Regions from separate parts of the Yersinia aldovae 670-83 genome, predicted to be linked through region 2. Evidence: predicted binding sites of a transcription regulator. Region 2 holds the regulator's gene; the other holds the start of a gene.

Region 1 (4,820 bases), 870 kb from region 2:
ACGTGATTTTTTGGCCGCATTGATTTGTGTAATTTCACTTTCCACCCATCCGTCTTGCAATCTGGTGGTCAGTTTGTCACCTGTCTGCACTTGTTTGGTGGTTTTCAGCACCACTCCTGCTGGAGTCTGCGTAACACTATAGCCACGCGCCAGCGTTGCCAATGGGCTGACGGCTTCCAGTTGTGAACAGGCGATACCAAAGCGTTGGCGATAGCCATTAAGCTGGCGCTCGAAAGCTTGGCGCAAACGGTATTCCTGCTGCTGCACCTGTTGGCTATAACGGTGAATCTGCCCCTGCGGTTGTACTTGTGCAAGGCGCTGTTGGAGCCGCTCAGTGCGCCGGTTTAACTGGCGGATTTGGTTCTGCGCGCTGTCTTCCAGACGGCGCTGCAATTTCAGTAATAACGTCTGCTGACGTGCCAGCCGCAAATGCGGGTGTTGCTGCTGTAAACGGTGTTCCAGACGGGTGAACTGCTGGCTGCGTTGTGCCAGATAGTAATCCATCGCCATTTCCATCCGCTGCTGCTGCCCCTGAATTTGCCTGACCAATTCAATCTGATTGCGGCTGACTAACTCGGCGGCGGCAGAGGGGGTGGGAGCACGTAAATCGGCGACAAAATCGGCGATAGTGACATCGGTTTCATGGCCGACAGCACTGACAATGGGAATCCGGCTGTTAAAAATAGCGCGGGCAACCCGCTCGTCGTTAAAACTCCACAAATCTTCCAGTGAACCCCCGCCACGCCCGACTATCAAGACATCGCATTCAGCACGTTGGTTGGCCAATTGAATAGCTCGGATTATCTGCATCGGCGCATCAGCACCTTGCACCGCTGTTGGATAAATAATAACGGGAAGTGATGGATCGCGGCGCTGTAAAACCTGCAAAACATCATGCAGTGCCGCACCGCTGGCCGAAGTGATGACCCCAACTTGCCGGGCGGGGCTAGGTAGCAGTTGTTTATGGCGCTGATCAAACAGGCCCTCTGTTGCCAGTTGCTGCTTAAGTTGATCAAATTGCTGTTGTAGCAGTCCATCACCGGCAGGCTGCATACTTTCAGCAATTAGCTGATAATCACCGCGCGGTTCATACAAGGTTATCGATGCTCTGACCAATACTTGCTGGCCATTTTGCGGGCGGAATGTGGTGCGGCGATTGGTGTTGCGAAACATTGCACAACGCACCTGCGCTCGGTCATCTTTCAGGGTGAAATACCAGTGACCAGACGACGGCTGGGAGAAATTGGATATCTCGGCCGTGAGCCAAATCTGGCCCATTTCCATTTCCAGCAGTTGCCGCACCGTCTGATTCAGGCGGCTGACGGTAAATATTGTTGACGCGGAAGATTGTGACATGTGACCTGGATCAAATTTTAAAACAAGCACTTAATTGATCGATATTACCTGCCTCAAACCGGTTGGCAAGAAAAATTATGAGAAAGTACTGGAGGCAACCGATTACGCTCTGTAGAATGCCACGGCAATATTTTATCTTTTCACATTCACCTTGGTGAGATATTGCCCATGCTACGTATCAAGAAAGAAGCTCTAACATTTGACGACGTTCTTCTGGTTCCAGCCCACTCCACAGTTTTGCCTAATACGGCCGAACTGGGTACTCAATTGACTGCAACTATCCGCCTGAATATTCCTATGCTGTCCGCCGCTATGGATACCGTTACCGAAGCTCGTCTGGCCATCGCGCTGGCGCAAGAGGGCGGTTTGGGTTTCATCCATAAAAATATGTCCATTGAGCGTCAGGCTGAAGAAGTCAGCCGCGTGAAAAAACACGAAAGTGGCGTTGTGACCGAGCCGCAGACTGTGACACCGACTACCACCCTCCGTCAGGTTAAAGAACTGACCGTTCGTAACGGTTTCGCCGGTTATCCGGTCGTGACCGAAGATTACGAACTGGTTGGCATCATTACTGGTCGTGACGTTCGCTTTGTCACTGATTTGGACCAACCCGTGACTGCGGTGATGACACCGAAAGAGCGTTTGGTGACGGTCAAAGAAGGCGAAGCCCGCGAAGTTGTACTGCAAAAAATGCATGAAAAACGTGTCGAGAAAGTGCTGGTTGTTGATGATAGCTTCCATCTGCGCGGCATGATTACAGTAAAAGACTTCCAGAAAGCAGAGCGCAAGCCTAACGCCTGTAAAGACGAACATGGCCGTTTACGTGTTGGTGCTGCTGTGGGTGCCGGTGCGGGCAATGAAGAGCGTATCGATGCGCTGGTTGCCGCTGGCGTTGATGTTTTACTGATCGACTCCTCTCATGGTCACTCAGAAGGTGTGCTGCAACGTATTCGCGAAACCCGCAGCAAATATCCTGATCTACAAATCGTTGGCGGCAATGTCGCGACCGGTGCGGGTGCCAAAGCCTTAGCTGATGCTGGTGTGAGTGCGGTTAAAGTGGGTATCGGCCCAGGTTCAATCTGTACCACTCGTATTGTGACTGGCGTGGGTGTACCACAGATTACGGCGATCGCTGATGCGGTCGAAGCGCTGGAAGGCACCGGTATCCCGGTGATTGCCGATGGTGGTATTCGTTTCTCTGGTGATATCGCCAAAGCCATTGCGGCGGGCGCAAGCTGTGTGATGGTCGGTTCCATGCTGGCCGGTACTGAAGAGTCTCCGGGTGAAATCGAACTGTATCAAGGCCGCTCTTTCAAATCTTATCGTGGAATGGGGTCACTGGGCGCGATGTCCAAAGGTTCTTCAGACCGCTACTTCCAGACCGATAATGCTGCCGATAAACTGGTACCGGAAGGTATTGAAGGGCGCGTGGCATATAAAGGCTTGTTGAAAGAGATTGTGCATCAGCAAATGGGTGGCTTGCGTTCATGCATGGGGCTAACCGGTTGCGGCACCATCAATGAATTGCGCACTAAAGCTGAGTTTGTTCGGATTAGTGGTGCTGGCATTCAAGAAAGCCATGTTCATGATGTTACCATCACCAAAGAATCACCAAACTACCGCATGGGCTAATTCCAGGGGCTTAATCCGGCGAATTTGACCATCGTCCGCTGCTCGCATTGCTCATTGACTTGGTGTCAACTGCGCATGCTGTGCTGCGGGCGTTAGCCAACTTCTTGGTTCCGCCGACTGGAATGATCTATGAATAATAATGGTAACTCTCTAATTTTATTAATTATCTGTGGAATTTGCCGCACATGACAAAAAATATCCATAAACATCGCATTCTTATCCTTGATTTCGGCTCGCAATACACCCAATTAGTGGCACGCCGTGTCCGTGAAATTGGTGTCTATTGTGAACTGTGGGCATGGGACGTGACCGAAGCCCAGATTCGTGAGTTTAATCCAAGCGGTATCATCCTCTCCGGCAGCCCTGAAAGTACCACTGAACATGGTAGCCCTCGTGCACCGGACTATGTGTTTACGGCGGGCGTTCCTGTATTCGGCATATGTTATGGTATGCAGACTATGGCGATACAACTGGGCGGAAAAGTTGAAGGTTCAAATCAGCGTGAGTTTGGTTATGCGCAGGTTGAAATAAAAACTGACTGCGCGCTTATCCGTGATATCAAAGACGCTATTAATCCAGCCGGTGAAGCCATGTTGGATGTGTGGATGAGCCACGGTGATAAAGTCACGGCGATCCCATCTGATTTTGCGACTATAGCCAGTACTGATACTTGCCCGTTTGCTATTATGGCTAACGAAGATAAGCATTTTTATGGGGTGCAGTTCCACCCTGAAGTGACGCACACCAAGCAAGGCCAACGTCTGCTTGAGCGCTTTGTTCTGGATATCTGTGGCTGCGACGCACTGTGGACCCCGGCCACCATTATTGAAGATGCTATCGTACGTTTGCGTGAGCAAATTGGTGAAGACCATGTGATTCTTGGTTTGTCCGGTGGTGTTGATTCATCCGTCACCGCAATGTTGTTGCATCGTGCTATTGGCAAACGCCTGACGTGTGTGTTTGTGGATAATGGTTTGCTGCGTCTGAACGAAGCGGATCAAGTGTTGGAAATGTTCGGCGATAAATTTGGCCTGAACATTGTCCATGTTGCAGCAGAGGATCGCTTCCTCTCAGCACTGGCGGGTGTTGATGAACCCGAAGCGAAACGTAAAATTATTGGTCGCGTGTTTGTTGAGCTGTTTGATGAAGAAGCTTGCAAGCAAGATCTGGTGAAATGGTTGGCACAAGGCACCATCTACCCTGACGTGATTGAATCAGCCGCTTCTGCTACCGGTAAAGCCCATGTGATTAAATCTCACCACAATGTGGGCGGCTTGCCGAAAGAGATGAAACTGGGGCTGGTAGAGCCGCTGAAAGAGCTGTTCAAAGACGAAGTACGTAAAATTGGCCTGGAATTAGGGCTGCCGTACGACATGCTATATCGCCACCCATTCCCAGGCCCCGGCTTAGGGGTTCGTGTTCTCGGTGAAGTGAAGAAAGAGTATTGCGATTTGCTGCGCCGCGCTGATGCCATTTTTATTGAAGAGCTGCATAAAGCTGATCTGTACAATAAAGTGAGTCAGGCCTTTACTGTATTCTTGCCAGTTCGTTCCGTCGGCGTGATGGGCGATGGTCGTAAATATGACTGGGTTGTCTCTTTGCGTGCGGTTGAAACCATTGATTTCATGACAGCACATTGGGCACATTTGCCATATGACTTCCTGGGCCGCGTTTCGAACCGTATCATTAATGAAGTAAATGGTATCTCACGCGTCGTTTACGATATCAGTGGTAAACCACCGGCAACCATTGAGTGGGAATAGTTATTATCTTAAGTAGTTAGTAAGATATTATTCCTGATAGATATAAGCCTCCGTTCATTTCCGGAGGCT
Region 2 (4,820 bases):
CGAGGCTATCAATAACACCTTTGGGTCGTTTGCTGAATTTAAAGCACAGTTTACCGATGCGGCAGTGAAAAATTTCGGCGCGGGCTGGACATGGTTAGTGAAAAAAGCAGATGGCACACTGGCGATTGTCAGCACGTCTAATGCGGCTACCCCCTTGACCACGGCAGATAAACCCGTATTGACGGTCGATGTGTGGGAACATGCTTATTATATTGATTACCGCAATGCGCGGCCAAAATACCTGGAGAACTTCTGGGCCTTGGTCAACTGGTCTTTTGTTGAGAAAAATTTAGCCTGATAGCGCGCAGAGTAAACCGGCAGCGAGCAATGATTAAGGGCGGGTTAACCGCCCTACTTCACGCATATACCGGCAAGCGGCTTAATTAATTCATTACTGCCACGAAACTAAATGCAATAATCATCGCCAGCGCACCCACAGTCGTAATCAGCGACATTTTCAGATTGGCATCCATAAAAACTCCTCAGCCGGTTAATTTAGTAGGAAAAGGCACATAGTTAGTGTGTAAAATTATTTTCCCACAGTTAGAGAAAAAAATCTTGTGCTCATTACACACTTTATAAGATTGAATACCTCTTTCACTTTTCCTCCAGATCAGCCAAAATTCGCAGTTCATAACTGCGTACCGACGAATAACGACCAATAAAGACTCTCAGACAACCCGCTGACGCGCTCATTCAGGCCACTATCTTGTTACTGTCTAAGCGATTTTCGGGTAACGCAGGCAAACGATTAACATAATACTTACCGGCTGTAACCGGTGAGCTTAGGAGTCATTTTTTGTATGGCAACGATTAAAGATGTGGCCAAACACGCCGGTGTGTCCACCACCACCGTTTCCCACGTTATCAACAAAACGCGTTTCGTCGCCGAAAATACCAAGGTGGCTGTTTGGGCTGCCATTAAAGAACTGCATTATTCGCCCAGTGCTGTGGCCCGCAGTTTGAAAGTGAATCACACCAAATCCATTGGCTTGCTGGCCACGTCCAGCGAAGCACCCTATTTTGCCGAAGTGATTGAGGCGGTCGAAAATAGCTGTTATAGCAAAGGCTATACCCTGATTTTATGTAATTCTCATAATAATCTGGACAAGCAAAAAGCCTATTTAGCGATGCTGGCCCAAAAACGGGTCGATGGATTATTGGTGATGTGTTCCGAATATCCAGAACAACTGTTAGGAATGCTGGAAGATTATCGCAACATCCCGATGGTCGTCATGGATTGGGGGACAACGCGTGGCGATTTTACCGACGCTATCATCGATAATGCCTTTGAAGGCGGCTATTTGGCAGGCCGCTATCTGATTGAACGCGGTCATCGTGATATTGGTGCTATTCCCGGTCAGTTATCCCGTAATACCGGTGGTGGCCGTCATCAGGGCTTTATGAAAGCATTGGAAGAGGCCAGCATCCCGTTACGTGAGGAATGGGTAGTTCAGGGTGATTTTGAACCTGAATCGGGTTATAAAGCCATGCAACAAATCATGTCACAAAAACATCGCCCGACCGCCGTGTTTTGTGGTGGCGACATTATGGCGATGGGGGCTATCTGCGCCGCCAATGAGATGGGCCTGCGGGTACCACAAGATGTATCAGTGATTGGCTATGACAACGTGCGTAACGCGCGCTACTTCTCGCCTGCGCTGACCACTATCCATCAGCCAAAAGAACGTTTAGGTGAAATGGCCTTTACTATGCTGCTTGACCGTATTGTCAGTAAACGGGAAGACCTTCAAACCATTGAAGTACACCCTAAACTGGTTGAGCGCAACTCCGTAACTGACGGCCCATTTCGCGATTACCGCCGTTAATCTGGCCTTCTGCCGGTAGTTATCAGCGCTATCGGCAGCCCGCACTGGGCATTATTCGTTATCGTCTTTCAACCATTCCGCGTTTAACGTGACGCTGTCACCTAAGTAATCAAGTAACCAGGCGAGTGCCGGTGAGTGATTATTTTGCTCCCAAGTCAGGCAACACGGGCTGTCCGGTAGCGGTTCGGTTAGACTTAGCGCCGCCAGCCGCCCCTGCTCAATCAGCGGTGACACCATATGCGCGGGCACCATACCGATACATAATCCTGCACACAGGCAATCGATGCCCGTAGACCAATCCGGAGCCACCAGCCGCTGTTGGTTATCCAGTGTCCAGGTATCTCGCTTGGGCAAATTGCGGGCCGTATCTTCCAAACACAGCGAGGGATAAGGCCGCAATTGGTCATCACTAAGTGGCCCGGTTAGACTGGCTAAGGGATGATCCACACTGACGACACAGTGCCAGCTAAGAAACCCCATATCGCGAAACACAAAACGCCCGCCAACAGGAATGGCACGGGTCGCGCCAATGGCCATATCTGCCCGGCCATCCACCAGCGCATCCCAAACACCATTAAATACTTCATAACGCACCCGCAACTCAACATCGGGAAAATGCCGATAAAAATCCAACACTAAGCGGCGACTACGCTGAGGTTTGACAATCTTGTCTACCACGATATTTAACTGCCCGCGCCAACCATTCGCTACTTGCTGGCATTGACGGCGCGTGTCATTCATTTTTTTGATAACATCTCGCGCTTCTTTAATAAAAACCACGCCAGCTTCGGTTAATGCCACATCACGATGGCGTCGTTCAAACAGCGGAACTGCCAGCCACTCTTCCAACTGACGCACAGTATAACTGACCGCAGATGGCACGCGGTGTAACTCCTGAGCTGCGGCACTGAAACTCCCCGTGCGGGCCACCGCATCAACGACATCCAGTGAATATTCAGACCACATTATTTTTCACCTTTTTACACCATTCGTTAGCTTTCAAAATTTTTGATATCATGATGCAAATATTAACGTTTCACAACCCAATATCTCCCCGCTAGAATGCCCACCGCTTTGTTACAACAATTTTTTCACAGTAACTCTATAACTCCTTTTATGACCCCGATGTTTATAGTTGATTTGTTTATAAAGCAGCGGTTTATAACGTGAGTACCTGCAAAATTATAATTTAGCCAACGTAATTGAAGCTGCATGTGGCCCAGCCCGTAGGGTGTTCCTCAAAAATGGGGCGTCATCCCGCTGAACTTACACCGTTCAGTGACGCGGGTAAGCACAAGCCGCGCGCCCTGTGGCTTCAAGTACCCAGCATATAAAGAGAAATAAAGAATGAAAACGTCGTCTGGTTTTATGTTCTATCTGGCCGGTCTGAGCATGTTGGGCTATCTGGCTACCGACATGTATCTGCCCGCTTTCGGCGCAATGCAACAAGAACTGCAAACCTCTGCCAGCGCCATCAGCGCCAGTTTGAGTCTCTTCCTCGCCGGTTTTGCGATCGCCCAGCTTATCTGGGGGCCCGTATCAGATAAGTTAGGCCGCAAACCGGTGCTGTTAGCCGGCTTGGGGTTATTTGCAGTGGGTTGTCTGGGGATTTTGTGGGTTGAAAATGCCACCCAATTATTGATTCTGCGCTTTATTCAGGCAATAGGCGTGTGTTCTGCTGCCGTGAGCTGGCAGGCTCTGGTGGTGGATCGCTATCGCGATGGCAAAGCCAACCGCGTATTTGCCACTATCATGCCATTAGTGGCACTCTCTCCCGCGCTGGCCCCGATGCTCGGTGCATGGTTATTAAACCACTTCAGTTGGCGCTCAATTTTTGTGGTATTACTGGCAGTCACATTACTGCTCCTTATTCCAACGGCGCGGCTTAAAGAACGGAAAAAAACCACCGAGGATAACGCGGCGCGCATCAGCGCTAAAATCAGTTTTTGGCAGTTGCTAAAATCCCCGACCTACAGTGGCAATGTGATGATGTTTGCCGCCTGTAGTGCCGGTTTCTTTGCCTGGTTAACCGGTTCACCTTTTATTCTGGGTGATATGGGTTATAGCCCGAATGTTATTGGTTTGAGTTATGTTCCGCAGACCTTAGCCTTCCTGCTCGGTGGGTTTGGTTGCCGCAGTGCGCTGGCTCGAATCAAGGGCAACACCCTACTGCCGTGGCTGTTGCTGGGCTATGCCGCAAGCATGGTTGCCCTGTATCTGATAGCAACACTGACTGAGCCGACACTGATCACATTGCTTATTCCGTTCTGCATAATGGCGCTAGTGAATGGTGCCTGCTACCCTATTATCGTAGCAAATACATTAATGCCGTTTCCGGCCAACACAGGTAAAGCCGCCGCGTTGCAAAACACACTTCAGCTCGGCTTATGTTTTGTCGCCAGCATGTTGGTTTCGGCCTATATCAGCCAGCCATTGTTGGCAACCGTTACGGTAATGTTATCAACCGTCGTGTTAGCCGCTTTAGGTTATGGCACTCATTGCTACGCATTGCGCAAAGAAAAAAGCCATACTAGTGCTGTTGACATGATTACGTAGAGTCATAATTTTCAATAGAAATAGTCACTAATGAACATGCGAGCCGGGAATGATTTATAATTGAGAATGCACCCCGGCAAGCCTATACTCGACTCAATAAACAACATTATCATTAAAAAAAGCATTATCTTAAGCTCTTTCTGTGTGCGTGGATCGCGCCACTTTTACACTTATGGATGAGTCGCCCTAAAACAAAACGTAATAGGGTTTCTTATTAATCTTCCTCTTTTACTCAACGTAATGGGGTTGCAGCCAGGCAAATAACAAACCGATAAACGGGTTTGAACAATATTTATGCCAGCCCACAGAATGGGCCTCTCAGAGGTTCATTTAGCCCAATGAGCTTACTCAAGTAAGTGATTTGAGTCGGTGAGCGCCAAAAACATCGCTGCAACTTCAAGTACCAAGGGTATATCCGTAATGGATACCAGACAC

The links. The regulator PurR, encoded in region 2, represses purine synthesis genes. The targets are predictions, from matches to a motif close to CANGCAAACGTTTGCNTG.
Positions count from the first base shown of each region.
Region 1: guaB (IMP dehydrogenase) is a predicted target of PurR. The motif match lies at 1,448-1,465, and genes of this name have one in related genera.

Region 1 is NZ_CP009781.1:3,895,700-3,900,519, forward strand. It holds gene xseA (exodeoxyribonuclease VII large subunit) at 1-1,356, opposite strand, end outside; gene guaB (IMP dehydrogenase) at 1,525-2,988, shown strand; gene guaA (glutamine-hydrolyzing GMP synthase) at 3,174-4,751, shown strand.
Region 2 is NZ_CP009781.1:298,609-303,428, reverse strand. It holds gene sodB (superoxide dismutase [Fe]) at 1-298, shown strand, start outside; gene cydH (cytochrome bd-I oxidase subunit CydH) at 384-473, opposite strand; gene purR (HTH-type transcriptional repressor PurR) at 804-1,829, shown strand; gene punR (DNA-binding transcriptional activator PunR) at 1,881-2,795, opposite strand; gene punC (purine nucleoside transporter PunC) at 3,177-4,385, shown strand.